DNA from 4 places in the Streptomyces sp. NPDC087428 genome. Region 4 is predicted to be linked to each of the others. Evidence: riboswitches for the same ligand, from Rfam matches in the RefSeq annotation. Region 4 holds a riboswitch; each other region holds the start of a gene.

Evidence for each region. Region 4 has a riboswitch for cyclic di-AMP ahead of ACIO3R_RS24425 (C40 family peptidase). Riboswitches for the same ligand answer to the same signal wherever they lie in the genome.
Region 1: it holds a riboswitch for cyclic di-AMP, as region 4 does, so the genes downstream of both, ACIO3R_RS12370 (peptidoglycan DD-metalloendopeptidase family protein) here and ACIO3R_RS24425 (C40 family peptidase) in region 4, are expected to answer to the same signal.
Region 2: it holds a riboswitch for cyclic di-AMP, as region 4 does, so the genes downstream of both, ACIO3R_RS25685 (NlpC/P60 family protein) here and ACIO3R_RS24425 (C40 family peptidase) in region 4, are expected to answer to the same signal.
Region 3: it holds a riboswitch for cyclic di-AMP, as region 4 does, so the genes downstream of both, ACIO3R_RS31365 (M23 family metallopeptidase) here and ACIO3R_RS24425 (C40 family peptidase) in region 4, are expected to answer to the same signal.

The regions. Positions count from the first base shown of each region.
Region 1 covers NZ_JBIUXR010000005.1:155,536-162,846, reverse strand. Annotated here, with positions in the region: gene ACIO3R_RS12385 (helix-turn-helix domain-containing protein) at 1-45, shown strand, start outside; gene ACIO3R_RS12380 (DUF6126 family protein) at 93-269, shown strand; gene ACIO3R_RS12375 (tyrosine-protein phosphatase) at 298-1,110, opposite strand; cyclic di-AMP (ydaO/yuaA leader) riboswitch at 1,544-1,733, shown strand; gene ACIO3R_RS12370 (peptidoglycan DD-metalloendopeptidase family protein) at 1,737-2,696, shown strand; gene ACIO3R_RS12365 (SGNH/GDSL hydrolase family protein) at 2,880-3,725, shown strand; gene ACIO3R_RS12360 (STM4011 family radical SAM protein) at 3,740-4,621, opposite strand; gene ACIO3R_RS12355 (STM4012 family radical SAM protein) at 4,629-6,002, opposite strand; gene ACIO3R_RS12350 (STM4013/SEN3800 family hydrolase) at 5,999-6,814, opposite strand; gene ACIO3R_RS12345 (STM4014 family protein) at 6,852-7,311, opposite strand, start outside.
Region 2 covers NZ_JBIUXR010000012.1:104,418-111,728, reverse strand. Annotated here, with positions in the region: gene ACIO3R_RS25700 (esterase/lipase family protein) at 1-232, shown strand, start outside; gene ACIO3R_RS25695 (peptidoglycan DD-metalloendopeptidase family protein) at 505-2,100, shown strand; gene pcrA (DNA helicase PcrA) at 2,148-4,586, opposite strand; cyclic di-AMP (ydaO/yuaA leader) riboswitch at 4,856-5,021, shown strand; gene ACIO3R_RS25685 (NlpC/P60 family protein) at 5,020-6,198, shown strand; gene ACIO3R_RS25680 (hypothetical protein) at 6,298-6,651, opposite strand; gene ACIO3R_RS25675 (NlpC/P60 family protein) at 7,010-7,311, shown strand, end outside.
Region 3 covers NZ_JBIUXR010000017.1:21,825-29,135, forward strand. Annotated here, with positions in the region: gene ACIO3R_RS31355 (PrsW family glutamic-type intramembrane protease) at 1-703, shown strand, start outside; gene ACIO3R_RS31360 (aldo/keto reductase) at 725-1,669, opposite strand; gene ACIO3R_RS31365 (M23 family metallopeptidase) at 1,786-2,961, opposite strand; cyclic di-AMP (ydaO/yuaA leader) riboswitch at 2,973-3,126, opposite strand; gene ACIO3R_RS31370 (PP2C family protein-serine/threonine phosphatase) at 3,430-4,578, opposite strand; tRNA gene ACIO3R_RS31375 (tRNA-Met) at 4,808-4,881, opposite strand; gene ACIO3R_RS31380 (hypothetical protein) at 5,221-5,532, shown strand; gene ACIO3R_RS31385 (SPFH domain-containing protein) at 5,575-6,807, opposite strand; gene ACIO3R_RS31390 (hypothetical protein) at 6,864-7,085, opposite strand; gene ACIO3R_RS31395 (SHOCT domain-containing protein) at 7,295-7,311, shown strand, end outside.
Region 4 covers NZ_JBIUXR010000011.1:169,587-176,897, reverse strand. Annotated here, with positions in the region: gene ACIO3R_RS24440 (FG-GAP and VCBS repeat-containing protein) at 1-649, opposite strand, end outside; partial or broken gene ACIO3R_RS24435 (ATP-dependent Clp protease proteolytic subunit) at 1,209-1,843, shown strand; gene ACIO3R_RS24430 (hypothetical protein) at 1,851-2,159, shown strand; cyclic di-AMP (ydaO/yuaA leader) riboswitch at 2,465-2,661, shown strand; gene ACIO3R_RS24425 (C40 family peptidase) at 2,665-3,138, shown strand; gene ACIO3R_RS24420 (LysE family translocator) at 3,173-3,826, opposite strand; gene ACIO3R_RS24415 (LysR family transcriptional regulator) at 3,899-4,816, shown strand; gene ACIO3R_RS24410 (ATP-binding protein) at 4,842-5,273, opposite strand; gene ACIO3R_RS24405 (helix-turn-helix domain-containing protein) at 5,479-6,339, shown strand; gene ACIO3R_RS24400 (DUF397 domain-containing protein) at 6,365-6,571, shown strand; gene ACIO3R_RS24395 (8-amino-7-oxononanoate synthase) at 6,617-7,311, opposite strand, start outside.

The DNA of each region.
Region 1 (7,311 bases), on a different contig from region 4:
CCCGCCGCCGAGCTGTGCCTCGGCAGTGGCATCCACCGTCGCTGAGACGCCGTCCCCGCCGCCGGCACGTCCGGCCGCCAGAGAGGACTGTCATGTCCGATTCCGAGAACTACGACCCGCTCACCCCGGCCAAGCACAAGGAGTCCGACTCGCAGGAGAGCAGGATGCCGCGGGGGCTCGTCATCAGGCTGTTCGCCTATCTGGTGGCCGGGCACGTCATCGCGGGCTTCCTCTATCTGCTGTTCGCGGTGGGGATGCACAACCAGTAGCCGGGAGCCCGGTGGCCCGGCCGGCCGGTCACGCGTCGTCGAGAAGCCGCTCGCGCAGCCGCTCCCGGGTCTCTGGGGTGACTTTCAGCCCCTCGGAGAGGTAGCGGTCGGTGCCGCCCCAGGTCTCGTCGATCGCGGCGAAGGCCGCGGCGAGGTACTCGCTGTGGGCGCCGAAGAGCGGGCTGAGGAGCTCCATCACCTCGGGTGACGTCCCGGCCGCCGAGGTGTCGCTGCGGCGCACCCGGTAGCGGCGGTGGGCGTCGTTGGACTTGAGGTAGTCGGCCTCGACGGCCTCGCGCCCGACGTCGACCGCGAGCAGGGAGACGGCGATCGAGAGCCCCGCCCGGTCCTTTCCGGCCGCGCAGTGCATCAGGGCCGGGACGCTGTCCTCGGCCAGGGCGTGCAGCACGCGGCTGTGCTCAGCGGTGCGCTCCAGGATGATCGTCCGGTAGGAGGCGACCATGCGCTCGGTCCCCTTGCCGCCGTCGAGGAGGCCACGCAGCTCGTCCATGTTGCCGTCGCGGACCATCCGCCAGAACTCGGTGCCGTCCGCCGGGTCGGTGAGGGGGATGTTCACATGGCGTACGCCGGGCAGCTCGACGTCCGCTCCGTCCAGCTTCAGGTCGGCGGCATTGCGGAAGTCGAAGACGGTGTGGAGGCCGAGGCCTCCGAGGAACGCGGCGTCCTCCGCGGTGGCGCCCGCCAGGTGACCGCTGCGGAAGAGCCGCCCGTACCGCACCCGGCGGCCGTCCGATGTGGGCAGCCCGCCCACGTCGCGGAAATTACGGACCCCCGCCAGCTCGGGTTCCGTCGACGGGGTCTGCGGCAGCTGCTGCGTCACGGTCACTCCTGGAGGCTCTGCCGCCGACGCGTGTCGCCGACGGGTCCACTCCCGTGACGATACGACATCGGATACCCGGGTAATCGTCTCGGCGACAGCCCTGTGCGGACCCCCGCGGACTCCTGCGCCGACCCCTGTGCGGGTCCCGGTCCGGAGCTTCGACGCGAACGGCGGACGCGACATGTCCGTATTAGGGCTTTTAGTCGAACATGCCCCGCTTGAACGGGAGATGATCACCCTCTCGTGAGCGGGATCATATCCGTGACGGTGTGTGGCGGCGCTCAGGATGGGTAATCCGTGCGCCGCGCGGAAAGCCAAGATCCGTAATCCACGGAGTGTGACCGGAATTCCGCACCGATATTCCGGAGTGGAATCCGGTGTGGAACCCGTGGCTTGTTTCCGCCGTCCCCACTCGCTTACGTTCGCTCTCAATCCGGATGGAACGCCTAATCCTGCCGCCGTCCGGAATTCGCACCCACTCACCGTGTGGCAGGAGCGGGGGAACCAGGTAAGCCGCCGACCGGAGTGATCCGGCCGGCTCGGGGTGAAGTCGCGCCAGGCGCGACCGGGCATCTCCAGCCCGAACCCGACAGCTCACCTCGTAGGCGCCGGAGAGGAAATTCTTCATGCCCATACCGGGTAAGCACCGCCGTCCGAAGTCCAGCACCATCGCCCGTGGCGTCGTCGTCGCGAGCGCCGGCGGAGCCGTCATCGCGCTTCCGCTGCTCGGCGCCACCGGTGCCAGCGCCGCGGAGCAGGCCGCTCCCGCCACCGCGAACTCGTCCGCCGCCACGCACGCCGCCGCGGCCAAGCCGGTCGCGGAGAAGCAGGCCGGCACCAAGACGTACTCCGTGGTCTCCGGCGACTACCTGTCGAAGATCGCTGCCGAGCACAAGCTCAAGGGCGGCTGGGAGAAGCTGTACCAGGACAACCGCAAGGTCGTCGGCGACGACCCGAGCCTGATCTTCCCGGGCATGAAGCTGACGCTCGGCGGCAAGGCCTGGGGCCACGCCTCGACCACCGGCGCGCACACCTCCGCGGGTGCCACCACCCCGTCGAAGGCCCCCTCCAAGGCTCCGGCCACGACCGAGTCGAAGGCCCCCACGGCCTCCAACTCCTCGTCCTCCTCCGACGTCCAGGCGTCCAACGAGACCTCGGCCCCGGCCGAGCAGAGCACCGGCTCCGGTTACGTCCACCCGGTTCCCGGCAACCACACCACCGCCTACCGCGCCTCCGGCGCCAGCTGGTCCAGCGGCAGCCACACCGGCATCGACTTCCCCGTGTCCACCGGCACCAGCGTGAAGGCGATCACCTCGGGCACCGTCGTCACCGCCGGCTGGGGCGGCGCGTACGGCAACGAGGTCGTCATCAAGCACGCCGACGGCCACTACTCGCAGTACGGCCACATGTCCTCGCTCTCCGTCTCCGCGGGCCAGACCGTGACCGCGGGCCAGCAGGTCGGCCTCTCGGGCTCCACCGGCAACGCGACCGGCCCGCACCTGCACTTCGAGATCCGCACGGGTCCGGCGTACGGCTCGGACGTCGACCCGATCGCCTACCTGGCGTCGCACGGGATCAACGTCTGATCCAGGCAGTACAGGTCCGGTGAGCCGGACCGGAGCAATACAGAGAGGGACGGTGCGCGGCGGCGCACCGTCCCTCTGCTTATTCCCCCTTTACCAAAACCTGACCGGGTGGTCTATCTCACCACCCGTCAACCCCGTATTACGGTCGCGTAGGTCACATTCGACGGTGCAGGATATGCCCTTGTGGCAAACGATTCGAGAAACATCCGACAGAGCGTCATCAACCGGCAGGGCGCCATCGAGTCGTACGCGGCGATTGGCGACAGCTTCACCGAGGGAGTCGGCGATCTCGGCCCCGACGGGACTTTCGTCGGCTGGGCGGACAGATTCGCGGTCATCCTCGCGGACCAGCTCCCGGACCCCGAAACGGCACCGCGTGAGGCAGGCTCCGCGCACGGGAACTTCAGGTACGCCAATCTCGCCGTACGAGGACGCCTCCTCGACCAGATAGTCGAGGAGCAGGTGCCCCGAGCCAGGGAACTCGCCCCCGACCTGGTGAGCTTCTGCGCGGGCGGCAACGACATCATCCGGCCGGGCACCGACCCCGACGACGTCGCCGAGCGCTTCGAACGCGCGGTCGCTGAGCTGACCGAAGCGGTCGGCACCGTCATGGTCACCACCGGCTTCGACACCCGCGGCGTTCCCGTGCTGCGCCATCTGCGCGGCAAGATCGCCACCTACACCGCCCATGTGCGGTCCATCGCGGACCGCTACGACTGCCCGGTGCTCGACCTCTGGTCGCTGCGCTCCGTGCAGGACCGGCGTGCGTGGGACGGCGACCGGCTGCACCTGTCGCCCGAGGGACACACCCGGGTCGCGCTGCGCGCCGCCCAGGTCCTCGGCCTCGACGTGCCGGCCGACCCCGACCAGGTGTGGCCGCCGCAGGCGCAGCGGGGAGCGCTGGAGGTCCGGCGCGACGACATCCACTGGGCCCGCGAGTACCTGGTGCCGTGGATCGGGCGCCGGCTGCGCGGCGAGTCCTCGGGGGACCACGTGGAGGCCAAGCGGCCGGACCTGCTGCCGCTCTGAGGGGTGCGGCGCGATCAGGGGCTCACCCGCTCGACGGGATGCGGCGTCCGGGCCGGTACGCGTTCCAGCACGCCGCCGGCGAACACGTCGTACAGCGGCAGCGTCTCCAGGTGGACGTAGCCGATGTGGCAGTCGCACACGGCCCGCGGGCAGGCCCGCGGGCCCAGGGCCGCCAGATAGCTGCCGTCGTAGAGATTGCCGAGCTCGGCCCGGACGAAGTGGCAGCGGCGCACCGTCCCGTCCCCGTCCACAGAGATGACCGACTCACCGGTCCGGCAGGGCAGCCCGGCCGAACGGTGCGGGTGACGGCTGTACGGGAACAGCGGGTCGATCTCCGTCCACCGGCCGGCCTCCTCGTCCGTGTAGCTCTGCCCCTCCGCGGCGTTGACCCAGAGGTAGACCTCTTCGGGGAGCGCCGCCCGCAGCCGCCGGGCCTCTTCGAGATGGCTGTCAAGACCGACCACACCGACGCTGTGGCGGATCCCCAGCGACGCCAGCTCCCCGCACCGGGCCAGGAAGCGCTCGTACGGTGTCTGGCCCGGGTGGTACGTGCACCAGAGCGCGATCTTGTCCCGGCCCGCGGTGCCCGCCGCGGCCAGCCACTGCGTACGGCCGCTCAGGTTCGTCTGGATCGCCACCCGGCGGATGTGCGGCAGCCGGGCCAGCTCGACCAGCGCCCGGCGGTACCAGGAGCGGACCAGCCCCTCGCCCCACGGGGTGAACAGCACCGAGATCCGGTCGTCGGTCCGCGCCGCCGCCCACGCCGTGAACCGCTCCAGCGCGGCCCGGTCGGCCCGCAGCTGCTCCCGGCTGTCGCGCCGCTTGGCGAACGGACAGTACGGGCAGTCGTAATCGCACGACGCGAGCGGACCGCGGTAGAGGATCGTCAGGTCCATGAGGGGCTCATTTCAGCTCGTACGAGGCCATCGCGGCCCGCACGGCGGGGGAGAAGAGGTCGGGGCCCAGGGCGTCGGAGTGCGCCAGCCCCTCCGGCGACAGGCGCAGCAGCCCTGCGGCCGCCCCGCCCGGATCGAGCCAGCCCCGCTCCTCGAACAGGGCCAGCTCCTCGCGGAAGTCCTCGTCGGGGGAGGTGCCGAACCGCTCCCGGTACTCCGGCAGCCGCAGCCCCTCGGCCTGGAGGACCGACTGGAGGAGGTGACGGCGGCGCGCCTCGCCGCCGTCGGTGTAGCGGCCCACCTCGGCGTGCGAGAAGTCCTCGGTCGCCGTGTAGTCGTCGATGATCTCCCGCACCTTCCCCGTCGCCACGGCGTAGTCGAAGGAGTAGTGCAGCCCAGAGGTGTACGAGCGGGCGCCGCAGCCCAGGCCGATCATGCCGTCGGTCTGGCAGGCGTAGTCGTCCGGACCACCGGCCCGCGGCGCGTCGGCACGGCGGAACATCCGCATCGACACCTGCTCGTAGCCGTGGGCGAGGAGGTGATCGCGGCCCGCGCGGTACAGCCGCAGCCGCTGCTCGTCCCAGGCGGACTCCGCGGCCGCGGCCGAACCGGCGATCCTGCCGAGACCGGTCAGCGGACGTACGTACAGCGGGTAGAGGTACAGCTCCTCCGGCCGCCACTGGAGGGCCGCGTCCAGCGAGGTGCGCCAGCTCGCCTCGGTCTGTCCGTCGATGCCGTAGATCAGGTCGATGTTGAGGACCGGGATCCGGGCGTCCCGGATCAGCCCGAGGGCCGACTCCACATCGGCACGGCGCTGCGGACGGACCGCCGCACGTGCCTCGGCCTCCACGAAGCTCTGCACACCGATGCTGATCCTGGTCGCTCCTCGGTCGGCGAGCACGGCCAGCCGGTCGGCCGTCGCGGTCGACGGCGATGTCTCGACGGACAGGGGCACCGACCGGAGATCGGCGCCCATCCGCTTTTCCGCGATGTCGCACAGGCGCTCCAGCTCGCCGGCGGTGAGGAAGGTGGGGGTTCCGCCGCCGAAGGCCGCCGCGGCGAACCGCACCGGTTCCGTGTCGCCCAGCGCGTCCCGCACGGCCGTCGCCTGGCGGTCCAGTGCGTCGAGGTAGCGGGTGGTGAGCTCGTCGGGGGCGCCGATGCGGGTGAAGAGGTTGCAGAAACCGCAGCGGACCTCGCAGAACGGTATGTGGAGATAGAGCGAGAGCGCGTCCTTGCGTTCCCCGGCCCACAGCTCACTCAGCGCGGGCCGCCCGTCCGGGTGCTCGGACAGGCTGCCGTACGCCGTCTTGTGCGGATAGGCGTAGACGTAGCTCTGGTACGGACGGGGGGTGCGGCGGGGGGAGTGCGGACTGTTCATCGGGCGGTGGCCCCCGGTTCCAGGAAGAAATGGGCGTACGGAACGGTCCAGACGGACTCGTGCCCGAGCCGGTGACCGGTGTAGCCGTCGTCGCCGTATGCCGTGCCGTGGTCGGAACAGACGACGGCGAACGCGCGGCGGCGGCTGCTCGCGGCGGCGAAGAGGCGGCCGACATGGGCGTCGACGTACTCCAGCGCGGCGGCGTGGGTGGCGCGGCTGTCACCCGCGTCGCGGGTCGCCCCCGGCAGGTGGAACCAGTTCGGCTGGTGCAGCGCGGAGACGTTGACGAAGAGGAACAGCCGTTGTCCGGCGGGAAGCCGCTCGACGACACGTTCGGCGCGGGTCACCTGCGCCTCGAAGGACGTGCAGGAGGCGACGCCGAACTCGGGCTCCCAGTGCGCCTCCTGGAACATCCCGGGCAGCACCGAGCCGAGCGGTGCCTGCCGGTTGAAGAACCCGACGCCGCCGATGCACACCGTGCGGTAGCCGGCCGCGGCCAGGCCCGACACCAGGTCGGGGGTGTCGAAGACGAAGGTGCGCTCCGCGGTGGTCTCGCTGCCCGCGAACCGGGCGGCGAACAGCCGCGGATGCGGCCCCGGGGCGGCCGGCGTGGGCAGGAACCCCGCGAAGATCGCCTGGTGCGACGCATACGTGAAACTCCCCGGGGCATGCCGCCGCTCCCACCCGCCACCCGGCAGGTGCCGGGCCAGGTTCGGGATGCGGCCGGCGGCCGCGAGCTCCGCCGCGACGTCGTACCGCAGGGTGTCCAGGGTGACGAGCAGCAGATCGTGGCTGCCGACGACCTCGCTCATATCGGGGTTCAGGGCGTCCACGACGCCGGAGGGAGGTTCAGGACGCTGCGTCGGCACGGTGGTTCCTTGCTCTGTTCAGTACGGCGGCGACCTGCGCCGCATAGGTGTCCAGGCCCTCGGCGCCACTGCCCGGCAGACCGGTCAGCCGCGGCAGCAGATCACCGAAGGCGTTGACCTCACCGACGGCGAAGCGCCGCCAGCCGGTCGACGGCAGCAGATCGACGCCCACGCACAGCGTGTCCCGGAAGGCGGCGCCCGCCCGCTCGCACACGGCCAGGGCCTCGCTCCAGCTGCCGCCCGCCGCCTCGACGGCGGCCCGCGCCTCGTCCAGATCACCGCGCGCACCGCCGAGGTGCAGATTGGTCATGGGGGAGCGGCTGGTGCGCACGACGGCATGGGTGGCGCGGCCGTCCACCACCACGACCCGCAGATCCGCGGCCCGGCCGCGCTGCGAGGCCTTCGGCAGCCAGCGTTCGATGTGCAGACCGTCCGGCGCG
Region 2 (7,311 bases), on a different contig from region 4:
GCCCGGCTGCCGCACCCGGTTCGTCAGCTTCTGGAGCGAGCTGGACCAGGTGATCGTCCCCGCGGAGGCGGCCTGCATCGACCACCCCGACCTCGACGTGACGAACGTGCGCGTCAGCGGTATCGGCCATCTCGCGCTGCCCGTGCACCCGGCCGTGGCTGCCCGGATCCGCCAGGCGCTCGACGCACACGAGACGGCCCGGGAGTCCGGCGGCGCCGCGTCAGTGGCCTGAACCCGCCGGATTCCGGAGGCCGCGCCCCGTCCGGCCGGTCCGGGCAACGGCCTTTTCCGCCCAAAAATAGAACGAGTTTCGAACATAGAGCCAAGGCTGTGTGAGTGGTCCGTCGAAAGACGGCCGATTGCCCGATTCCTGAGCGCCCACGAGCCGTGGAAGATTGTCGGCGTCGCATACCGCCGGGTACAGTCGCGGCCACTGCTTTCCCCTCCGGAGTCCCCCCACGGACCCCGGACACAGGTCCTGCTGCCGAGGCGAGAGAGAAGTTGGTGAACGACCAGCACCCCCACGCCGGGTACGTCGGATACGACAGCCACTCCACGGGCGGTTTCGACAACGACCCGCTCTTCGGCTCCCTCCCCGACGGCTACGACGGTTCGTACGACACCACGCCCGGTTACACCACCCCGTACGACAGCGGGCAGGCCGGTTACAGCGGCCAGTACGACACCACCCAGTGGGACACCGGCGCACACCGGACCGCCGCGTACGACCACGCCGCCGACTACGCGGCCTACACCCCCCAGCCTCAGCAGTACCCCCCGTACGACGCGGCCCCGCAGTACGACGCGGCCCCGCAGCAGTACGACACCACCACCACCTGGACAGCGCCCGACACCTACGGCGCGAACATCCCGGCACAGGGCGGCGCCCCGGACGCGTCCGGCCAGTGGGACACCTCCGGTTGGTACACGAACGGCCAGTGGTCAAGCACCGACACGGCGGGTTACGACTCCGGCGCGTACGACGCCACCGCCTGGAACACCGGCGCCACGCCCGAGCACGGACATCAATCGCCGCAAGATGTGACGGCATCGCACGAACCCGAACAGACAACGCAGCATCCTTACGAAACACACGAGCCGTACGAAACACACGAGCCGTACGAAACACACGAGCCATACGAGACGCACGTCGTGCACGAGCCGTACGAGACTCAAGAGACGTACGAGACTCCCGAGCCGTCCGAAGCGCATGACACAGAAGCGCACGACGCATACGAGACGTACCAGGCTCACGAAGACCACCCCCCGGAACAGGACCCGTCTCCGTCCCCGGCCCCTGCCGACTCCCACCGCCCCGTGAGCCGTCCGGTCTCCCGCGGTGGCGGCAGCCGCAGCCGCAGGCGTTCGCCCGCAAGGCGTTCCGCCCTTCTCACCGTCGCCGTTCCCTCCGCCTGCGTGATGAGCGTGGCCGGTATCGCCGCCGCCTCCGTGGGCGGAATGGGCGGAATGGGCGGTGAGGAGAAGAAGGACGACACGACGACGATGGCGGCCGCCGACCCCGGCACGGTCAAGCCGGTCGCCGCCAACAACAAGCTGGACACCCAGCTCGCCAACCTCAGCGCCGACGCGGAGAACTTCGCCGACCGCGCCAGCCGCACCCAGGAGCGCATCGACCTGAAGGAGCGGCAGGCCGCCGAGAAGAAGAAGCGCATCGAGGAGGCCGCCCGCAAGGAGGCCCTGCGCCCCAAGTACGTCATTCCGGTCAAGGAGCACGGTCTCAGCGCGTACTTCGGCCAGGCGGGCGTCAACTGGATGTCCGTGCACACGGGCATCGACTTCCCCGTCCAGTACGGCACCCCGGTGATGGCCGCGACCGACGGCACCGTTCACACGCAGTACAACACCGCGTACGGGAACATGGCCATCGTCACGATGGCCGACGGCACCGAGACCTGGTACTGCCACCTCAGCAGCACCCGGATCCGCTCGGGCCCGGTCAAGGCCGGTGACGTCATCGCGTACTCGGGGAGCTCCGGCAACTCGACCGGCCCGCACATGCACTTCGAGGTGCGGCCCGGCGGCGGCGCGGCCATCGACCCGCTGCCCTGGCTCCGCAGCCACAACGTCGACCCGACCTGAGCCGGCCCGGTCGGGCGGACGGCAACGCCGCCCCGACCGGACGGGCGCTACAGCTTCTGGACCGGCGCGTACCGCAGCAGCAGCTTCTTCGGCCGCTCGTCGCCGAAGTCGACCGTGGCCTTCGCCTGGTCGCCGAGGCCCTCGACGGCCGTCACCGTGCCCAGACCGAACTGGTCGTGGGTGACCCGGTCGCCGACCACCAGCGTGATCGTCGGCTTGTCCGAGGTCCGCCGGGTCGCGAAGCCCGAGGGCCCGGAGCGCGAGCGGGACGCGGACAGCGACGACGTGATGCCCGACGTCGGTCCCGCCGGAGCCCCCATCGGGCCCTTCCGCTTCCACTCCAGGTGCTGTTCCGGGATCTCCTCCAGGAACCGCGACGGCGGGTTGTACGAGGGCTGGCCCCAGGCGCTGCGCATCGCCGCCCGCGTCAGGTAGAGCCGCTCGCGGGCGCGGGTGATGCCGACATAGGCGAGCCGGCGCTCCTCCTCCAGCTCCTTGACCTGGCCCAGCGCCCGCATGTGCGGGAAGACGCCGTCCTCCATGCCGGTCAGGAAGACCACCGGGAATTCGAGGCCCTTCGCCGTGTGCAGGGTCATCAGCGTGACGACTCCGGAGCCGTCGGTGTCCTCGTCGGGGATCTGGTCGGAGTCCGCGACGAGCGCGACCCGCTCCAGGAACTCGGAGAGGGTGCCCGTGCCCTCCTCCTCGCCGCGGTCCTGCTCGAATTCGAGCGCGACGGCGGCGAGCTCCTGGAGGTTCTCGATCCGGGTCTCGTCCTGCGGGTCGGTGGAGGCCTGGAGCTCGGCGAGGTAGCCGGTCCGCTCCATGACCGCCTCCAGCACCACCGCGGGCCCCGCGCCCGATTCGACGATCGTGCGCAGCTCCTCCATCAGCGTGTTGAACCGCTTGACGGCGTTGGCGGAGCGCGCGGCCATGCCGTACGCCTCGTCGACGCGGCGCAGCGCCTGCGGGAAGGTGATCTTCTCGCGCAGGGACAGGGCGTCGATCATCGCCTCGGCCCGGTCGCCGATGCCGCGTTTGGGCACGTTCAGGATGCGGCGCAGCGGGACCGTGTCCTCGGGGTTGGACAGGACCCGGAGGTAGGCCAGGACGTCCCGGACCTCCTTGCGCTCGTAGAAGCGCACACCGCCGACGACCTTGTACGGGAGGCCGACCCGGATGAAGATCTCCTCGAAGACACGGGACTGCGCGTTCGTCCGGTAGAAGATCGCGACGTCACCGGCCTTGGCGTCGCCCGCGTCGGTCAGCCGGTCGATCTCGTCGGCGACGAACTGCGCCTCGTCGTGCTCGGTGTCCGCGACGTAACCGGTGATCCGGGCGCCGGAACCGGCGTTGGTCCAGAGGTTCTTCGGGCGGCGGCTCTCGTTGCGCTCGATGACGGCGTTGGCGGCGGACAGGATCGTCTGGGTGGAGCGGTAGTTCTGTTCCAGCAGGATCGTGGTCGCGTCCGGGTAGTCCTCCTCGAACTGGAGGATGTTGCGGATCGTGGCGCCGCGGAAGGCGTAGATCGACTGGTCCGCGTCACCGACGACGCACAGCTCGCCGGGGGCGTCGGCGGCGCCGGCCGGGCCGACCAGTTCCCGTACGAGCGTGTACTGGGCGTGGTTGGTGTCCTGGTACTCGTCGACCAGGACGTGCCGGAACCGGCGGCGGTAGTGCTCCGCGACGTCGGGGAAGGCCTGGAGCAGGTGGACCGTCGTCATGATGATGTCGTCGAAGTCCAGCGCGTTGGCCTCGCGCAGCCGGGACTGGTACATCGCGTAGGCCTGGGCGAGCGTCTTCTCGAAACCGTCCGCGGCCTGGCCGGCGAAGGTCTCCTCGTCGATCAGCTCGTTCTTGAGGTTCGACACCTTCGCCGTGAACGACTTCGGCGGGAAGCGCTTCGGGTCGAGGTCGAGATCGCGGCAGACCAGGGCCATCAGCCGCTTGGAGTCCGCGGCGTCGTAGATCGAGAACGAGGACGTGAAGCCGAGCTTCTTCGACTCGCGGCGCAGGATCCGTACGCACGCGCTGTGGAAGGTCATGACCCACATGGCGTTGGCGCGGGGGCCGACGAGCTGCTCGACGCGCTCCTTCATCTCGCCGGCGGCCTTGTTGGTGAAGGTGATCGCCAGGATCTGGCCGGGGTGCACCCCCCGCTCGGCGAGCAGGTGGGCGATGCGGTGGGTCAGTACCCGGGTCTTGCCCGAGCCGGCCCCGGCGACGATGAGCAGCGGGGACCCCGCGTGCACGACGGCGGCGCGCTGTTCGGTGTTCAGCCCGTCGAGCAGCGCGGCGGCGTCGATCACCGGGCGGTGGGCCCCGTCGCGGTAGTACGCGTCGCGGGGCGGCGGGGGCCCGTCGAACACGCCCCCGAAGAGGTCCTCCGGCACCGCTTCGGGTGCCGAGTCCTCGGGGGGCGGCGGGGGCCCTTCCTCCGTGTGCTGGAGGCCGGCCAGGAAACTGTCGTCAAAGAGGCTGCTCATCGCTGTCCGAGTCTAGGCCGCCGCACTGACACCCCGGGCTCACATGGCGAACCGCACACCTCCGCACACCTGCGCGCGGCCACCCTGAGCGATGCCGGACGCACACTGCGTGGACGGATCCCGTGCCTGACCTGCCCGCACCGCGTCCACTTCACCAAGGTCACGAAAATGTATCGGGCATATCGAACATCAACCTTCACAGCGGCACCATGAGTTGGCTAGCGTGCACGTTCGGGCGGCCCGTACCCCCAGAGGCGAACCACGCCGAGCGGACGTCCACGCCGAATCCGGGCTGCCTCCATGGAGTCCGGAACCGGGGACCCACACGCAGCACCGGGGTGAATCGGTCCGAAATCCCCCACCAGGACCGTAGGGCAGCCTTCCGTTCCGCCCGAACCCGACAGCTAACCCGGTAGGCGGTCCACGGAAGGAGATGCCGGCCTTGGCGTCGCATCGCAAACCGCGCCCCCGGGTGCGCAGCACCACCCCGGCCATCGGGTTCACGACGGCCGCACTCGCCTCGGTGACCCTGCTGTCCACGCAGAGCGCGCTGGCGGCCCCGGCCCCGAAGCCCAGCATCGAGGACGTGCAGAAGAAGGTCGACGACCTCTACCGGCAGGCGGGTACCGCGACCCAGCACTACGATCAGGCGAAAGAGGCGTCCGCCAAGCAGCGCACCGAGGTGGACACGCTGCTGGACGACATCGCCCAGCGCGCTGACAAGCTGAACGACGCCCGCCGGACGCTCGGGAACTACGCCGCCGCCCAGTACCGCGACGGGGCGCTCGCGCCGACCGCCACCTTCTTCCTGGCGAACGACCCGCAGTCGTTCTTCGACCAGACCCACCTCATGAACCGGATGGCCACGAACCAGCAGCAGGCCGTCACGGACTTCCGTACGAAGCAGGCGGAGGCGTCCAAGAAGCGCGCCGAGGCGGTGACGAGCCTGGAGACGCTCACGGCGTCCCAGACCCGGCTGCGCACCAGCAAGCAGAACGTCCAGGACAAGCTGACCGAGGCCCGCACACTGCTGTCGAAGCTGACCGCCGAGGAGAAGGCGCGCCTCGCCGAGCTGGAGCAGAAGAAGAAGGACGAGGCCAAGCGCAAGGCGGCGGAGCTGGCGGAGAAGCAGGCCGCCGCGAAGGCGGAGGCCGACCGCAAGGCCAAGGAGGCCGGGGGCGGGACCGGCACGGGCACCGGGAGCGGCTCGGGCACCGGGACGGGTTCCGGGACGGGTTCCGGCGGCTCGGACAGCAGCGCGACGACGAAGGCCGGGAAGGTCCTCGCGTTCGCCAGGGCCCAGATCGGCAAGCCGTACGTCTGGGGTGCGACCGGCCCGTCCTCGTACGACTGCTCGGGGCTCACCCAGGCGGCGTGGAGGGCGGCGGGCGTCAGCATTCCGCGGACCACCTGGGACCAGGTGAATGTGGGCACCCGGATCGCGACGGCGGATCTGCAGCCGGGGGACCTGGTCTTCTTCTACGACGACATCAGCCACGTCGGCATCTACAAGGGCGACGGCATGATGATCCACGCGCCGAAGCCGGGGGCGAACGTGCGCGAGGAATCGATCTACTACATGCCGATCTACGGGAGCGTGCGGCCCGGTTAGGGGCGTTGCGGTACGGCGGGTGGCCCCGAGCAGCGGCCATCCGCCGTACCGCTGCCAGGCCGGTCGGTCCGGGCCAGGCAGCGGTACGGTCGGGTCGGGTCAGGTCCAGAGCGTGGCGATGAAGATGTTGACGACCGTCAGTCCGCCCACCGCTGCGAAGAGGCCCTTCTCGACCTTCTCCTCGTCCCGCTTGACGTAGACGAGCCCGAGGATGACGACCAGGATCAGCAGCTTGATGCCGATCTTGACGTTGTTCACGGGGTGGTCGTCGGCCTGGTCGAGCCCGACCAGGGCGATACCGGTGACCAGCATGGTCAGCGCGCCGTGCAGCATCCCCGGCACGAAGCGTGCCGTCCCCGCGCCCATCGCCTTCATCTGGGTGAGGAAGCCACCCAGCAGGGCGGCGATTCCGATGATGTGCAGGGCGACGAAGACATCGATGAGTACACGCATGGTTCCGCACCTTAGCCCTGGCCATATCAGCCTCCCGCAGCCAGGTGAGGCTTACTGGACGCTTGACTGATGAATGCACCAATTGCCTGACTCTGGTGCAATTTTTCCGGTCATCCAGCGACAACGCTGGGCAAAATTCGGGCAATAGGCGTCATTACGACTCCTGCCCGTGCCCCGGGTTTAGCGTCCCTACCCAGGTGACCGGATCACCGCCGATCCGTACCCGGACGGCACCGTCCGGTCGCCCCGCCGAGAGATCCGGCGGCGGGCCGCTCCCCCTGTTGGTGACCCGCCGCCGGACCGGGCGGGCCCGCCGGTAGGCCCCGACGGGCAGTCGACAGGAAGGACCCCCGCCCTCGTGGCCGCGCACCGGAAACCCAAGCAGCGCCCGTACAACGGCTCTGCTGCCCGCACCGCAGCGACCCTCGCCCTCGCCGGGGCCGCGACCGCTGCCGCGCTGCCGGGATCCGCGCACGCCGACCCGACGCCCACCCCCGCCCGGGTCAAGGCCGAGGTGGACCGGCTGTACCGGGAGGCGGAGGTCGCCACCGAGCAGTACAACGGCGCGAAGGTGAAGGCGGCCGCCGCCGCCGAGTCCATCGACGCGATGCGCGACGAGGCCGCCCGCAGGACCGAGCGGCTCAACGCCTCGCGGGACGC
Region 3 (7,311 bases), on a different contig from region 4:
GGTGACCTGGCTGGCGATCTGGTCCCGCCGGCGCGAGCTGCGCACGCTGGCCGTCGAGCTGCCCGTCTACGCCGCGGCCGGCTGGCTCTCCCCCGCCGAACCCCTCGCCCTGTCCTCGATGCGGGCCCGCGGCAGGGCCAGGGACGCGGCACGCCGGTGGGCGGCGGCAGCGGGAGGCGGCCCTCACGGCCGCCAGGGCCACGTACCGGCCCCGGTCGCCGCCCACGCCAGGGACCGGGCGAAGGCACAGGCCAAGGCGGCGGCCCGCGCGGTCGCCGAGTACGAGTCGTTCGCGACGTCGCTGGCCTTTCTGCGCCGGCAGGCCCGCCGCGGCACGGCGGGCCCGGACCTGGCCGAACGTGAGCTGGAGCTGCTGCACCACCTGTGGCAGCGCCGGGAGGTCGCCGGTCCCGCCCTGGCGTACGCGGCGCAGGCGACGCGGCGCCCGCGCCCCCGGTTCACCCCTCCGCCGCCCCGGCCGTACCAGGGGTACGGGGGATACCAGGGCAACAGGGCGTACCAGCCCAACGGCAGCCACGCCCCGCACCCGTACCCCGCGTATCCGCACCCCACGCATCCGTACGGCCAGCCCCCGTACGCGGGGCAGCCGTACGCGGGGCAGCCGTACACACAGCCCCCGTACGACGCGCCGCTCCACAGCCCGGCGCCCCACAGCCCTCCGGATCAGTACCCGGATCAATAGGGCCAGGGCCGGCGAACGGTTCTAGGCGGATGCCTCGGTGAGCTCGGTCAGCTCCTGGTCCGTGAGGTGCAGATCGGCGACGGCCACCAGCGCGGGCAGCTGCTCGACCGTCCGGGCGGAGGCGAGCGGGGCGGCGACGGTCGACTGGGCGGCCAGCCAGGCCAGCGCCACGGTCGCGATCTCGGCGTTCCGCTCCTGCGCCACCGTGTCGAGCGCGGCCAGGACCTTCCGTCCGCGCTCCGACTCCAGGTGCTCGCCCGCCTTTCCGGCGCGTGCGCTGTCCACGGTCGTACCGGGGCGGTACTTGCCGGTGAGGAAGCCGGAGGCGAGGGCGAAGTACGGGACGGCGGCGAGGCCGGCACCCGCAGCGGTGTCCTGGAGCTCGCCCTCGTAGGTGTCCCTGGAGACGAGGTTGTAGTGCGGCTGCAGGGCCACGTAGCGGGCCAGTCCCTCGCGCTCGGAGAAGTCCAGCGAGGCGCGGAGCCGCTCCGGGCCGATGTTGGAGGCGGCGATCTCGCGGACCTTGCCGTCCTTCACCAGCTGGTCCAGGGCGGAGATGATCTCCTCGACCGGGACCGTCTCGTCGTCGAAGTGCGTGTAGTAGAGGTCGATGTGGTCGGTACCGAGGCGGCGCAGCGACTCCTCGGCTGCGGCCTTGATGGTGGTGGGGGAGAGTCCCTTGTACGAGGGGTGGGCGCCGACCTTGGTGGCCACGACGATGTCGGAACGGTTGCCCCGCGACGCGAGCCACTTGCCGATGAGGGTCTCCGACTCGCCGCCCTCGTTGCCGGGGATCCAGGCGGAGTACGCGTCGGCGGTGTCGATGAAGTTGCCGCCGGCCGCCGCGTACGCGTCGAGCACGGCGAAGGACTGCGCCTCGTCGGCGGTCCAGCCGAAGACGTTGCCGCCGAGGGCGAGGGGGAAGACCTGAAGGCTGGACGATCCGAGCTTGCGGAGAGAAGTCATGGAAGGAACAACCCGTTCCCCCGCCTCCGCTATTCCGTGCCGTGTACAGCTACGGCAGCGGACCGGCAGCCCTGACGTCGGGGGGTGAGCGTCAGGACTGCCGGGGTTCAGTCCGCTCAGACCGTCAGGCCACGGGCGCGCAGCCAGGTCATCGGGTCGATCCCGGTGCCGTCCGGGGTGTGGACCTCCAGGTGGAGGTGCGGGCCGGTCACGTTGCCGGTCGCGCCGACGCGCCCGATGGTGTCCCCGGTGGTGACCTTCTGGCCGACGCCGACACCGATCGAGGACTGGTGGCAGAACCACAGCTCCGTACCGTCGTCGAGCTCCAGGACCGTGCGGTAGCCGTAAGCGCCGGACCAGCCGGCCGACTTGACGGTGCCGGTGTGGATGGCCTTGATCGGGGTACCTGTCGGAGCGGCGAAGTCGAGGCCCGTGTGGTAGCCGGAGGACCACATCGAACCGGCCTCGCCGAAGGTCGAGGTAATCGTGTAAGAGGAGGTGGGGATGGCGTAGCTGGCGGCGAGCTTGGCGAGCCGAGCTGCCTCCGCCTTCTTCTTGGCCTCTGCCTCCGCCTTCTTCTTCGCGGCGGCGACCTTGGCCTCCGCGGCGTCCTGCTGCTTCTTCGCCTCTGCGGCCGCCTTCTCCGCGGCGGCCTTCTCCTGGGCGGCCTTGGCCTCCGCGTCGGCGGAGTCCTGCTGCTGCTCGGCCTGCTGGAGGATGCGGGCGCGGAGCGCCTCGCCGGCGTCCGTCGTGCCCTGCTCGGCCTCGGTGGTGGTGATGCCGGCCGTCGTCAGCGGGGCGGAAGCGGTCTCGGTCCCGGCAGTCTCCGCCTCGGACCCGCTGGAGAACAGTGCGCCGACGCCCGGCAGTGACTTGGCCTCGGGGAGCTTGTCCGAGATGGCGTCGGGAAGGGAGATGGAGACCGGCGGCCTGCTCTGCGCGGAGGCCATGCCGCCCGCGCCGACGGCCGCGATGACACCGACGCCGAGAACGGTGGAGCTACGGGCGAGACCGTTGCGCTGCTTGGCGACGCGGTGCTTGCCGCGTACGGGGCGGACGGACTCCTCGGTGGGGTTCCATTCCTCCCACGCCTTGCCGGGCTCGGCCTCCTCGGCAGGGAAGCCGCTGCCGAACTCGCTGCCCCGACCGGTTCCGTAAGCGGTTCCGTGGTCGGTCCCGTAGGCGGTTCCGTGGTGGGTGCCGTAGACGGCACCGGGCCCGGTTCCGAAGTCATTTCCGTGTTCGGGTGCGAACCGGGAGGGGGCTTCGGGGGCAGGCTTGTTGGACGCCACTGGGGCGCACTCCTTTCCTTCCTTCTCGCCTACCGGGTTAGCTGACGGGTTCGGAGCAGGAAGGTCTCCTACGGGTTCCTCCGTCTCTCGACGAGACAGAGATGCCCGATTCACCCCATGTAGGTGGTTCCCCGGTTCCCTTGCGGAATTCGGCGCTCGCGCACGGTGCCGCCTCTGACGGCGGCTGGGACAACCGCGCTGCGTTATCGAACGTTAATAGACACACGGGTCCGATTCCAAGCCGTTCCAACTGATCATTCCCGTCTTTGGCCTGGACTTTACGGGACACAACCGGGTGGAATCGGGCGAGTTGATCGCCCCTCAATCGTTATCTGTTTTCTGACGTTGCGTCAAATGTTATGCGGAGGGGTTCCTTACGGTTACGCACGGTGGCATCGGCCGTGGCCTCTTCCCCACTTCCCCGCACGCTCTCCCCCGTCCGCCCTTCCGCCTTCACCCGGTACCGCCCTACAGACCCACGATCTTCACGGTCGTGCGCCGCTCCGACTGCCCCTCGGTGGGGCGCGCGACCGCGAGCAGCGCCATGTCGTCGGTCGTCACCCCACCGGTGTACAGCCGTACGTCATCGGTCAGCGCCGACAGCAGTTCCTCGGGCCCCGGGAAGATCCGCCCGCGCAGCCGCTCCGCGGGGTCGTAGAAGACCCCTGCGGCGTCCCGCGCCTCGGAGAGGCCGTCCGTGTACAGGAGGAGCGTCGCCCCGGCGGGCAGCTCCCACTCGTCGGAGCGGTCCGGCCACACGCCCAGGTCCATCCCCAGGGGCAGCGCGGGCAGCGTGGGCCGCAGCACCTCCAGCGCCCCGTCCGAGTGCAGCAGCAGCGGTTCGGGGTGGCCGCGGTTGACGATCCGCACCCGGGCCGCGCCCGGCGGGATCTCGGCCAGGACGGCGGTGATGAACCCCTCGACCGCGTCGAGGCCGCCGCTTCTGCTCGATTCCCGCGCCAGCGCACGCTCCAGCCGCTGGGCCACCCCCTCCAGCGACCGCTCCTGCTCCGCGGCCTCCCGGAACGCGCCGATGATCACCGCCACCGCCTCGACCGCGTCCAGCCCCTTGCCGCGCACGTCCCCGACCACCAGCCGCACCCCGTACGGGGTGTCCGTGACCGAGAACAGGTCGCCGCCGACGAACTCGTCCGCCTGGGCCGCCTCGTACCGCGCGGCCACGTACAGCCCGCCGATCCGGTCGGACGGCGTCGGCAGCACCGCGCGCATGGCGGTCTCCGCGATGACCCGCGCGGAGGCCAACTGCTCGTTGCTGCGGCGCACGACACCGTTGATGAAGACCGCGAGCACGGAGACGGTGAAGACCGTGAGGAGCTCGATGGACGGCACGACCTGGAACAGGGAGCCGTGGTAGAGCCGCAGCGCCGCGATGGCCACCATCGAGGCGGCTCCGACCCGGATGGTGCCCGCCAGCGAGAAGAACGGCGCGGCGATCAGCGGGGCCGCGGCGAAGAGCGGGACGGCCGTGAAGGCGGGCGGGGTGAAGAAGTCGAACACCAACGCGACGGTGATCACCAGGCCGGGCAGCGCCCGGACGAGCCGGCGGTTCCGGATCTCGTCGGTACGCCTCCCCCGCCGCTGTTGCCGCTTCCCCACCTGTGCTCTCCTGCCCGGTGCGCTCAGGGCCGCGGACGGTACCGCGCACCACCCCCAGACTTCCCGGAACGCGGGCGGAGGTCTACTCCTCGGCGGCCAGTGGGAGTAGGAGCGCGGCGCGGGTCGCACCGGCCGACGGGCCGATGGACCGGCGAACACACACATGCATACACACGCACAAACGAATCAGACCCGGCACGCTGTATGCGTGCCGGGTCTGATTCTTCAGTAGCGGGGACAGGATTTGAACCTGCGACCTCTGGGTTATGAGCCCAGCGAGCTACCGAGCTGCTCCACCCCGCGTCGGTAAACACAACTCTACGGCATGTTCGACGCACTCATGACCACCCCGCGCACGCCCCCCCTGCTCCCCGTCCGCCTCACCCACGCCCTCCCCTCACCCCCTCCCACTCGCTCGCCGCTCCCCGCCCTCGACCGTCCTGCCAACGGACCGCGCCAAGAACGCCAAAGTGCTGAAATTGAGAAGGTGTTGCGAGGAACACGTGTTCTGCCGCAAGGTATCTGCTGCATCCCCCGGACCGGTGGGCTGCCCGTGCGAGCAGACCCTGGGCCGCCCGCTTCACCGTGCCCCGCAAGCCGCTCCCGGTCTCTCATCGCCGCCTGTCTGGAGGGCCTCCGCCGATGACCGCACCGCTCACTCCCGCCCCCGTCCCCGCGGCCGCTGTGGCCCCACCGCTGCGCGGCGCCGTCATCAGTGGCGTGATCGGTGGAGCGATCGGGGCGGTGATGAGTGCGGGAGTCAATTACGCGATCTTCGGAATGCCGGACAGCGAAGCGGTCAACGCGGTCAACCACGCCGCGTCCGGCCTGTTCAGCGGGTTCCTCGCGGGCTTCATAGGGATCCTCGCGCACCACCGGAAGGTCACGTCGGCCGCGCGCGCGGAGGCGGCGGCGACAGCGGCCGCGACCCCCGTCGCCGTACCGGAGCCGTAGCCGTAGCCCCCAGCAGAGCCGGGACCGGAACCGGCCGCCAGGTCATTCCGCGTCGGCGATCCGGGGCGTCCGGTCCCGGTCCGAGCCCTGATCCTGGTTCCGGTCGCGCATGTCGTGGTCCTCGGGCGCGCCCGTGTCCGTGCCGCGCTGGAGCGACTGAAGGATCGCCAGCCCCTGGCCGACGACGCCCGCCGCCACCTCGTTGACACCGTCGGTGCCGTTGAGGACGGTGAGGCTGGCTCCCGACATCCCGCGGGCGGCCGCGTCGGCCAGCGCCGGCAGGTTCTCCACGATCCGGTTGGCCGCGATGAGTTCCTGGTTGCCCTCCCGCAGCGAGACCGCGCGGGCCGTGTTGGCGTCCGCCTGGGCCTGGGCGAGGGTCCGTTCGGCGTACGCGCTTCCGTCCGCCTCGAACTTCACCTGGTCACGAGCGGCCTCGGCCAGGGTGCGCTGCCGGTAGGCCTCGGCGTCCGCCGGGCGCCCGACCTCCGCCTCCAGCCGCTGGGCGGCCAGCCCCGCCTGACGCTGGGCCAGTGCGGTCTGCTCGTCGATGACCTCGTGCGACGCCCTGGCCTGCGCGAGCGGCCCGGCCTGGGCGGCACGGGCGTTGTACTGCTCCGTCTCTGCGAGGAATCCGGCCCGCTTGATCGCGGTGTCCCGTTCGTACTCGGCCTTGAGCGCGGAGGCCTGCTGCTCGCGTTCGGCGGCCTCCTGATCGGCCTTCGCGCGGGCGATCCGGGCCTGGCCGGCGACCGCGGCGGCGTGCGGGGCGGCCAGGTTCTCGATGTACCCGGTGGCGTCGTCGATCTCCTGGATCTGGAGGGCGTCCACCACGATGCCGAGCTTCTCCATCTCACCGTGGCTGCCGGCGATGACCTCCTGGGAGACCCGGCTGCGTTCCCGGATGATCTGCTCCACGGTCAGTCCGCCCACGATGGACCGCAGGTGTCCGGCGAAGATCCGGCCGACGAGCTCCTCCATCTGGTTCTGCTCGGACAGGAAGCGCCGCGCGGCGTTGGCGATGGACACGGCGTCGTCGCCGACCTTGAAGACGGAGACGGCCCGGACCGTGAGGCGGATGCCCTGCTGGGTGACGCAGTCCTCGGTGATCTCCGCCTCCCGGAGCGAGAGGGACAGCATCCGCGCCTTCTGCTTGATGGGGAGGACGAAGCTTCCGTGGCCGGTGACGATCCGGAACTGCGTGTCCTGCGTCTGCCGTTTCGAACCCGATATGAGCATCGCCTCGTTGGGGGCGGGAACATGCCAGAACAACATGAGCGGACTCCTGTCAGATGTAGGACGCCACCTCGCGGGTCACGCCACTTCACAGCTCAGGACGGCAAGGGCTCCACCACCACCGTGCGTGCCGAGACCTGGTCGACGACCACGACACGTACGTCCCTGCCGATCGACGCGGCCGACCACGCCGTGTAGGCCTCGGAACCGCCCCGTACGGCCACCAGCACCTCGCCCGCCCCGTCGGGCGGAATCGGCACGGTCACCCGCCCGACAGCCCCGACCGGGCTCCGGCCGGACTCATCTGCCGCGCGCACGCGCGCACCGCCGCAGGTCCTCGTACGGACACGTCATCACAGCCACGAGGCGCACCGCCTCCCGGAGGCTCACACCTCCCTCGACACGTCCACGGTACTCCCCGCGCCCCGGCCGGCACCGCTCGTGGAGCCCACCGGGCGAGGGGCGAAATGCGGTGGTATGAATTATTTCGTATTCACCCATTCGACGCGGCTCCCTGGAGTGGACGATGGACGACTACCCGCT
Region 4 (7,311 bases):
CCGTGCTGAACATGTTGATCCGCTGCTCGCGGGCGGGCGCCCCGGCCCGGGTGAACGGCCCGTAGAGCACGTTGCGGAAATCCCCGTCGTCGCCGTGAAGCATCATCAGGTCCGTCGTCCCGTCGCCGTCGAAGTCACCGGCGGTGAGGTTGTCCCCCACCTGAGTGTCGCTCGAAGCCGGTATACGGACCGCGCCCTGCCCGGTGATGCCGCCGGTGCGGCCCCACAGCACGATGACGGAGCCGTTGATGGCGGAGCCTTCGAACAGGAACGATTCGTGGGTGACCAGGGCGAGGTCGGTCAGCCCGTCGTGGTCGAGGTCCTCGGCGAACATCCGGTAGCCGAAGCCGTGGTCGTCCCCGGGCACCCCCGGCACGCCCGGGGTGTTCTGATCGATGACCGTGGTGTTCGCCGTCGTCAGGCCCTTGGCCGAGCCGTAGCTGACGGTGATGTAGCCGGCCCAGGAATGGCCGGCCACCGGGGCGGCGGGGGCGGCGACCGCGAGGTCCTGATAGCCGTCCCCGTTGAAGTCCTCGCGCACGGTGGTAGCTGCTGTGCCTCCGGCCGTACCCGCGGGCGTGCCGCCGGGAGCTGCGACGGCCGCGCCGCCGGACAACGCCGTGGCAGCACAGACGGCTATGGCCAGCATGGTGCGAATGCCCACGAAGTTCTCCTTGGTCGCGTACGCGGAGCCAGCGGCGTACGAGGGGTGAGGGCTCGCATAGGAGACACCCGCGACACTCAGAAGGTTGCCCCGTGTACGGATGGTGAACTCGACTGGGGGGCAAGGGAGTCGGGCGGGGCCGGTAGACGCCTCGGCTTGGTGCCGCTGGGCCGGACCGTCGCTCCCCGCGTTGCCGCGCAGGACGCCCAGAATCTTGCCGGCCTCATGCAGGCCCTGAACCGCGCGGTCGGCCACATCGGCGATGTGCGGGTTCACCCAAGCCAGAAAGCGACTCGGCATCAAGGAGCCGCGCCCTCCGCGTGACGACGGCAGTTGGACGACAGGCCGTAGCCCCCTCTCCGGTGGCCTCGACACCCCGTTTCCCTGTCGGCCGCCGAAGAGGGCCTCAACACACCACCAAATCCGAGAGGTCCAGCACCATGTACTCCCATCACAAGCTTCTGTACGTCCTGTACATTTTTTGCAGAAGCGTGCGCAGGCGCCCTCACGGACCCCTGCGCGCCCCGGAGGAGAGGTCTTCGCCATGCACCGCCCCGCCGCCCGCTACGTACTGCCCGAGTTCACCGAGCGCACGTCCCAGGGGACCCGCACGCTCGACCCGTACTCCAAGCTGCTGGCCGAACGCGTCGTCTTTCTGGGCACCCAGGTCGACGATGTCGCGGCCAACGACCTGGTCGCCCAGTTCATGTACCTGGAACACAACGAACCCGACCGGCCCATCCAGCTCTACATCAACTCCCCCGGCGGCTCGTTCGCAGCCATGACCGCCGTCTACGACGCGATGGCGTTCCTCACCTGCGAGGTGGAGACCTTCTGCCTCGGCCAGGCGGGCGCCGCAGCGGCCGTACTGCTGGCCGCGGGAGCCCCCGGCCGACGGCACGCGCTGCCCGGCGCGCACGGGTCGTGCTGCAGCAGCCGGAACTCGCCGAACCCGTGCAGGGGCAGCCGTCCGATCTGGAGATCGAGGCCCGGGAACTGGCCAGGATGCGCGAGACGCTGACGGGCATGCTGGTCCGTCACACCGGCCGCTCCGCCGAACAGGTCACCACCGACACCGAGCGCGATCTCATCCTCGACGCCGAGGGCGCCAAGACCTATGGACTGATCGACCACATCGTGCAGAGCCGGGGGCCCGTGCCGCCGCCCGTCGCCCGGTGAACCCCCGATGCAGCCACCGGAGTTCCCGCCGCTGCCCGCCCTGACCCGCGCGGAGGGCGAGTTCATCGACCGCTATCTGCAAGTCGTCGACCAGGTGGGCCGGATCAATCCGGCCCGCGCCGACGACACCTACCGGGCCCTGCGCGCCGCCCAGGCACTCGCCTCGCACGCCGCGGCGCTGCGGGACGCGCTCGCGTTGATGCATGAGCGGGGTGAGGCCCGGATCCACTCCGCCACGTTGGCGCGGGCGCTACGGGTACTGGACGGCGAGCGTCGCGCCGGGCGGGTCACCGTGCCGCCGGCCCACACGAGTTGATCAACTCACCTGCGCCGACACGCCCGACGGGTGGACCGAATTCTCTCGCTCGTTCGGCGTAGGTGATACCTCGCACGAGGGACAGCTCAACTTGCGCTTTCGAGATGGGCTATGGGTGAAATCTCCCGTTCCGCCGCTGGTACGGCACCGGCGGGGGACCTCCGGCACCTCCCCGAAAGGCCTCCTGTCCACCCGAACAGCTCAGTCGTGACGAGCCTCACATATCACCGTTTCACCTCGGAAATCCGGCGTTCGGTGAGTCAAGATCCCTGGGACGACAAGCCCCCGCCACCGCGGCGGGGCGGTCCGGGCGGACGCCGAGTCCTGCCGCTGTCCGGATGCCTGGTCGACAGGAGTGGATCGGCAGGAGTGGAGGACCCGAGCACAACGGGCCGACCGGACCTCCGGTTGTCCCTCGGGGTGAAGCCGCCTTGTGCGGCCGGGCAACTTCGCCAGCCCGAACCCGACAGGTCATCCTTCACAGGCGGCTGACGAAGGGTTGCGCATGAGTGCGCAGGTTCATGTCCCGTCTCTGCTCGGCCGGGCCGCGACGGCCTCGGCCATGACTCTCGCCGCTGTCGGCGGCACGCTGTTCGTCCCCGGCGCCGTGACCGACGCCCAGGCCGCCACTCATTCGATGAAGGCGCTCAACATCGCCGCGTCGAAGAAGGGATCGCCGTACCGGTGGGGCGCAAGCGGCCCCAGCCGTTTCGACTGTTCAGGGCTGACGCTGTACTCGTTCAAGAAGGCGGGCAAGAATCTCCCGCGCACGGCCCAGCAGCAGTACAACAAGACCCGCCACATCTCGGCCTCGAAGCGGCAACGCGGCGATCTGGTCTTCTTCCACTCCGGCCGCAGCGTGTTCCACGTGGGCATCTACGCGGGCAGCGGCAAGATCTGGCACTCGCCGAAGACGGGCGCCGTGGTCCGGCTGGAGAGGATCTGGACGAAGAGCGTCTACTACGGGCGGGTCCGCTGACGTCTCCGCCCCGCCACCGGATCCGCACCTGAGATCAGCGCAACAGGGTGCCGGTCACCAGCACAGCCCCGAGTGCGGTGAGTGCCGCGCCGCTGCCGCCCTCGATCGCGCGGGCGGTGCGCGGCCGGCGCAGCCACCGGCCAAGGCGGTCCACCAGGAGCGCCACGGCCGGGAACCAGACCAGTGCGAGCAGCACGACGATCGCGGCCAGCAGCAGCGTCCTGGGCAGCGGGTCGGCGCCGGCGGGGACGAACTGCGGAAGCAGGCTGAGGAAGAGCACCGGCGCCTTGGGGTTCAGGGCGTTGGTCAGGAAGCCCTGGCGCAGTGCGCGTCGCGTCCCGATGACGGCCTGCCCGCTGTCCGGCCGGTCCCCCGCGGCTTCGGCGGCGTGCGCCCGCCCGTCGCGGCGCAGGGCGGTGCGCAGCGCGCTGATGCCCAGGTAGAGCACGTACGCCCCGCCGAGGAGCTGAACCGTGCGGAAGAGCACCGGGACCGCCACCAGTACGGCGGCCAGTCCGGCGACGGCGAGCGCGGTGTGGACGAGCAGGCCCCCGGCGACGCCGAGCGCGGTCGCCACCCCCGCCGACCGCGAGGCGAGAGCGTTGCGTACGACGACGGTGAAATCCGCTCCGGGCAGCGCGACCATGGCGGCGGCGACTCCGAGGAAGGCGGTCAGTTGGGCGTCCATGGCTCCACCCTGGACCCGAACGGCCTTTAGCATGTACTTGCAATCTTGTGGGTCTGCCAAAAGGAATGCTTAATGTACGACCCGACACGGCTCGCGGCGCTGGTGGCCGTCGCCGAGGCCGGTTCGATCACCCGGGCCGCCGCCCGCCTGGGCTACACCGCTCCCGCGCTCTCCCAGCAGCTCGCCAAGCTGGAGCGGGAGGCCGGTGCCGCGCTGCTGGTCCGGCACCATCGAGGAGCCCGTCTCACGGCCGCGGGCGAGCTGCTCGCCGGCCGGGCCAGGCGGGTCCTGGACGAGATGGACCAGGCCCGCCACGAGCTGGCCCGCCTGGCCGGGCTCTCCGGCGGACGGCTGCGGGTCGGCACCTTCACCACGGCCGGCATCCATCTGCTGCCTCCCGTGCTGAGCGCCTTCCGCCGGGCACATCCGGACGTGGAGCTGGTCGTCACGGAGTACGAGCCGCCGGGCGGCGTCGCGGCGGTGGCGGCGGGCGAGGTCGATCTGGCGCTGACGCACGCGTACGAACCGGCCGCCGCGACGCCGCTGCCCTCGGGCGTCAGCGCCGAGCCGCTGCTGGTCGAGGAACTGGTGCTGATCACCGCCGTCGGGCAGGTCCTGGCCGACGGCAGCGGGCGGCTTCCGGTGACGGACCTGGCGGGCCGGCCGCTGATCAGCAGCGCGCCCACGCATCCGCCGCGGCGCGGGGTGGAGAACGCGCTGGCCGAGGCGGGCGCCCTGCCCGCGGTGGTCTGCGAGTCGCCCGGGTACGCGCTGGTGTGCGCCCTGGTCAGCGCGGGCATCGGGATCGCGGTGGTTCCCGAGATGGTCGCGGCGATGTCGCCGACGCCGCTCTCCGTGCGGAGGCTGGAGCCCGCCGCGTTCCGCCGCACGATCTCGGTGGTACACCGCGGTGACCGGTCGAGCGCCGCGGCGGCGACCCTGCGGGCCCTGCTGCGCAGCGGATTCGGCCGGGCCGCCGTGCCGCAGTGACCCGGGCTGCGGGGCACCGGTCCGGTCAGCCCTGGACGGGGACGTTCCAGGGGAGGGTGATCCAGACGGTCTTGCCGCCGTCGGCGGTGGGTGTGACGGTCAGCCGGCCACCGTACTCCTTGGCCAGGGAGCGGATGATCACCATGCCGCGCCCGTTGTCCTGCTGGACGGCGGCGGGCAGTCGCTGGGGCCAGCGGGGGTGACTGTCCGTCACTCCGAGGTACAGCTGTTCCTCGCGCTCCAGCCGTAGGTCCACGGTGAACGTGGGCGACTGGCCGAATGTGTGCTGGACCGCGTTGGTCGCGAGCTCCGAGACGATCAGCCGGATGGTGTCCGCGGCCTCGTTCCCGTCGGACAGTCCCCATTCGGCCAGCACCCTGGCCACATACCTCCGGGCCGCGGAGACCGAGACCGGCTCGCTCGGCAGAGTGACGCTTGCCTCTTGATGGTCCGCCATGGCCGGCCGCCCCTTTCCCACCCGGAACCGACCCGCGATCGGTCCGTGCTGTGCTTCGCGCCAGATTGCCACTGATGCTGCCCTCTGTAACGACGATCCACCAAGATATGCATATATCTGTCGCTCAAAGCGGTGAACTCCTCGCTGGATGCGGTACGGGAGCGGCACACTGTCCGCTCGGCAGGGAGTGGGAGGGAGGCACCACATGCAGCACGGTCCTGCGGTGCGACGCCGCAAGCTCGGGGAGGAGCTGCGGAGTCTGCGCCATACATCCGGACTCACCAGCCGGGACGCCGCGCAACTGCTCGGGTGGCACCAGTCGAAGGTGAGCCGGATCGAGACAGGTGTCAGCGGGGTGCGGCCGGCGGACGTCACCCGGCTGCTGGACGCGTACGCCGTGGACGACCCGCAGTTGCGGGATGTCCTGAAGGCGCTCGCCGGTTCGGCGGGCGGGGGTGGCGCGGGCTGGTGGCATGCCTACCGCGGCCTCATCCCGCCCCAGTACCGCGACTTCATCAGCCTGGAGTCACAGGCACGCACCGCCCGGACGCTGGAGACCTCGGTGGTGCCGGGCCTGTTGCAGACCGCCGACTACGCACGGGCGGTGACCCGGGCCGCGCTGGACGGGCTGCCGGCCGGCCAGCTGGACTCGCTGGTGGAGGTGCGGCTGGCGCGGCAGGGGGTGCTCCGGAGCGATCCGCCGCTGAGGCTGAGCGCGGTGCTCGACGAGGCGGTGCTGAGGCGTGCGGTCGGCGGCCCGCGGGTGATGAGGGAGCAATTGCGCCATCTCGTGCGGCTGGCTCAACTTCCCCATGTGCAACTTCAGTTGCTGCCCTTCACGGTCGGCGGCTATGTCGGCCTCACCGGACCTTTCGTTATCTTCTCATTTCCGAGCACTTCTGATCTGGATGTGGTCGTTCTTGACCATTTGACGAGTAGCCTCTACCTGGAGCGGAAAGAAGACCTCGAGGCGTACAGCTCGGCCTTCCGCACTCTGCAGGCGCACGCGCTGTCGCCGGAGCACTCGTTGGACCTGATCGCCGCGATCGACCGCGCCGGTCGGTAACTACGGACTGCCCGAGGGGGGCGTCATGTCGGATTGCCTCGCACAGCACGCGTTACGTTGGCGGCGCAGCAGCCGCAGCACGGGAATGAACAACTGCGTGGAAGCCGCGCCGTTCGGCAGCAGGCGGCTGGCCGTGCGCGACTCCAAGGACGTGTCCAGGCCACCGCTCCAGTTCTCGTCGGCGGCCTGGACCTCCTTCGTCTCCGGTCTGAGCATCGGCTCGGTCCGGTGACGCGGCGGCGGACCGGTCACGGCGCCGGACGACGGCGGTGCCGTCTCAGGCGTCCGGAGCGGTCCGCCGTACGATCGCGACCGCGGTCGCGATCTGCTCGTCCGTCAGGTCGGCGCGTGCCGTCAGCCGCAGCCGGGAGATGCCGTCCGGGACCGAGGGCGGCCGGAAGCACCCGACCGCCATACCGGCCGTACGGCAGTCGGCCGCCCAGCTGACCGCGGCGTCGGCCGACGGCGCGCGTACCGAGACCACGGCCGCGTCGGGCCGCACGGCGGCCAGACCGGCCGCGGTCAGCTGTCCGTACAGCGCGGTGGCCACCGCACGGGCCCGGCCCGCCCGTTCCGGTTCGCGGCGCAGCAGCCGCAGGCTGCCGAGCGCGGCGCCGGCGGCGGCCGGGGCGAGTCCGGTGTCGAAGATGAACGTACGCGCGGTGTTGACCAGGTGGTCGATGACACGGGCGGGGCCGAGGACCGCGCCGCCCTGGCTGCCCAGGGACTTGGAGAGGGTGAGCGTGGCGACGACCCCGTCGCCGCCCGCGAGGCCGGCGCCCGCGACCGCGCCGCGACCGCCCTCCCCGAGCACCCCCAGACCGTGCGCGTCGTCGACGAGCAGCGCGGCGCCCTCGTCCCGGCAGACCTCCGCCAGTGCGGCCAGCGGCGCGGCGTCGCCGTCGACGGAGAAGACCGAGTCGGTGACCGCCAGCGCCCTGCCGTCGTGCGCGTGCAGGCTCTTGCGCGCGG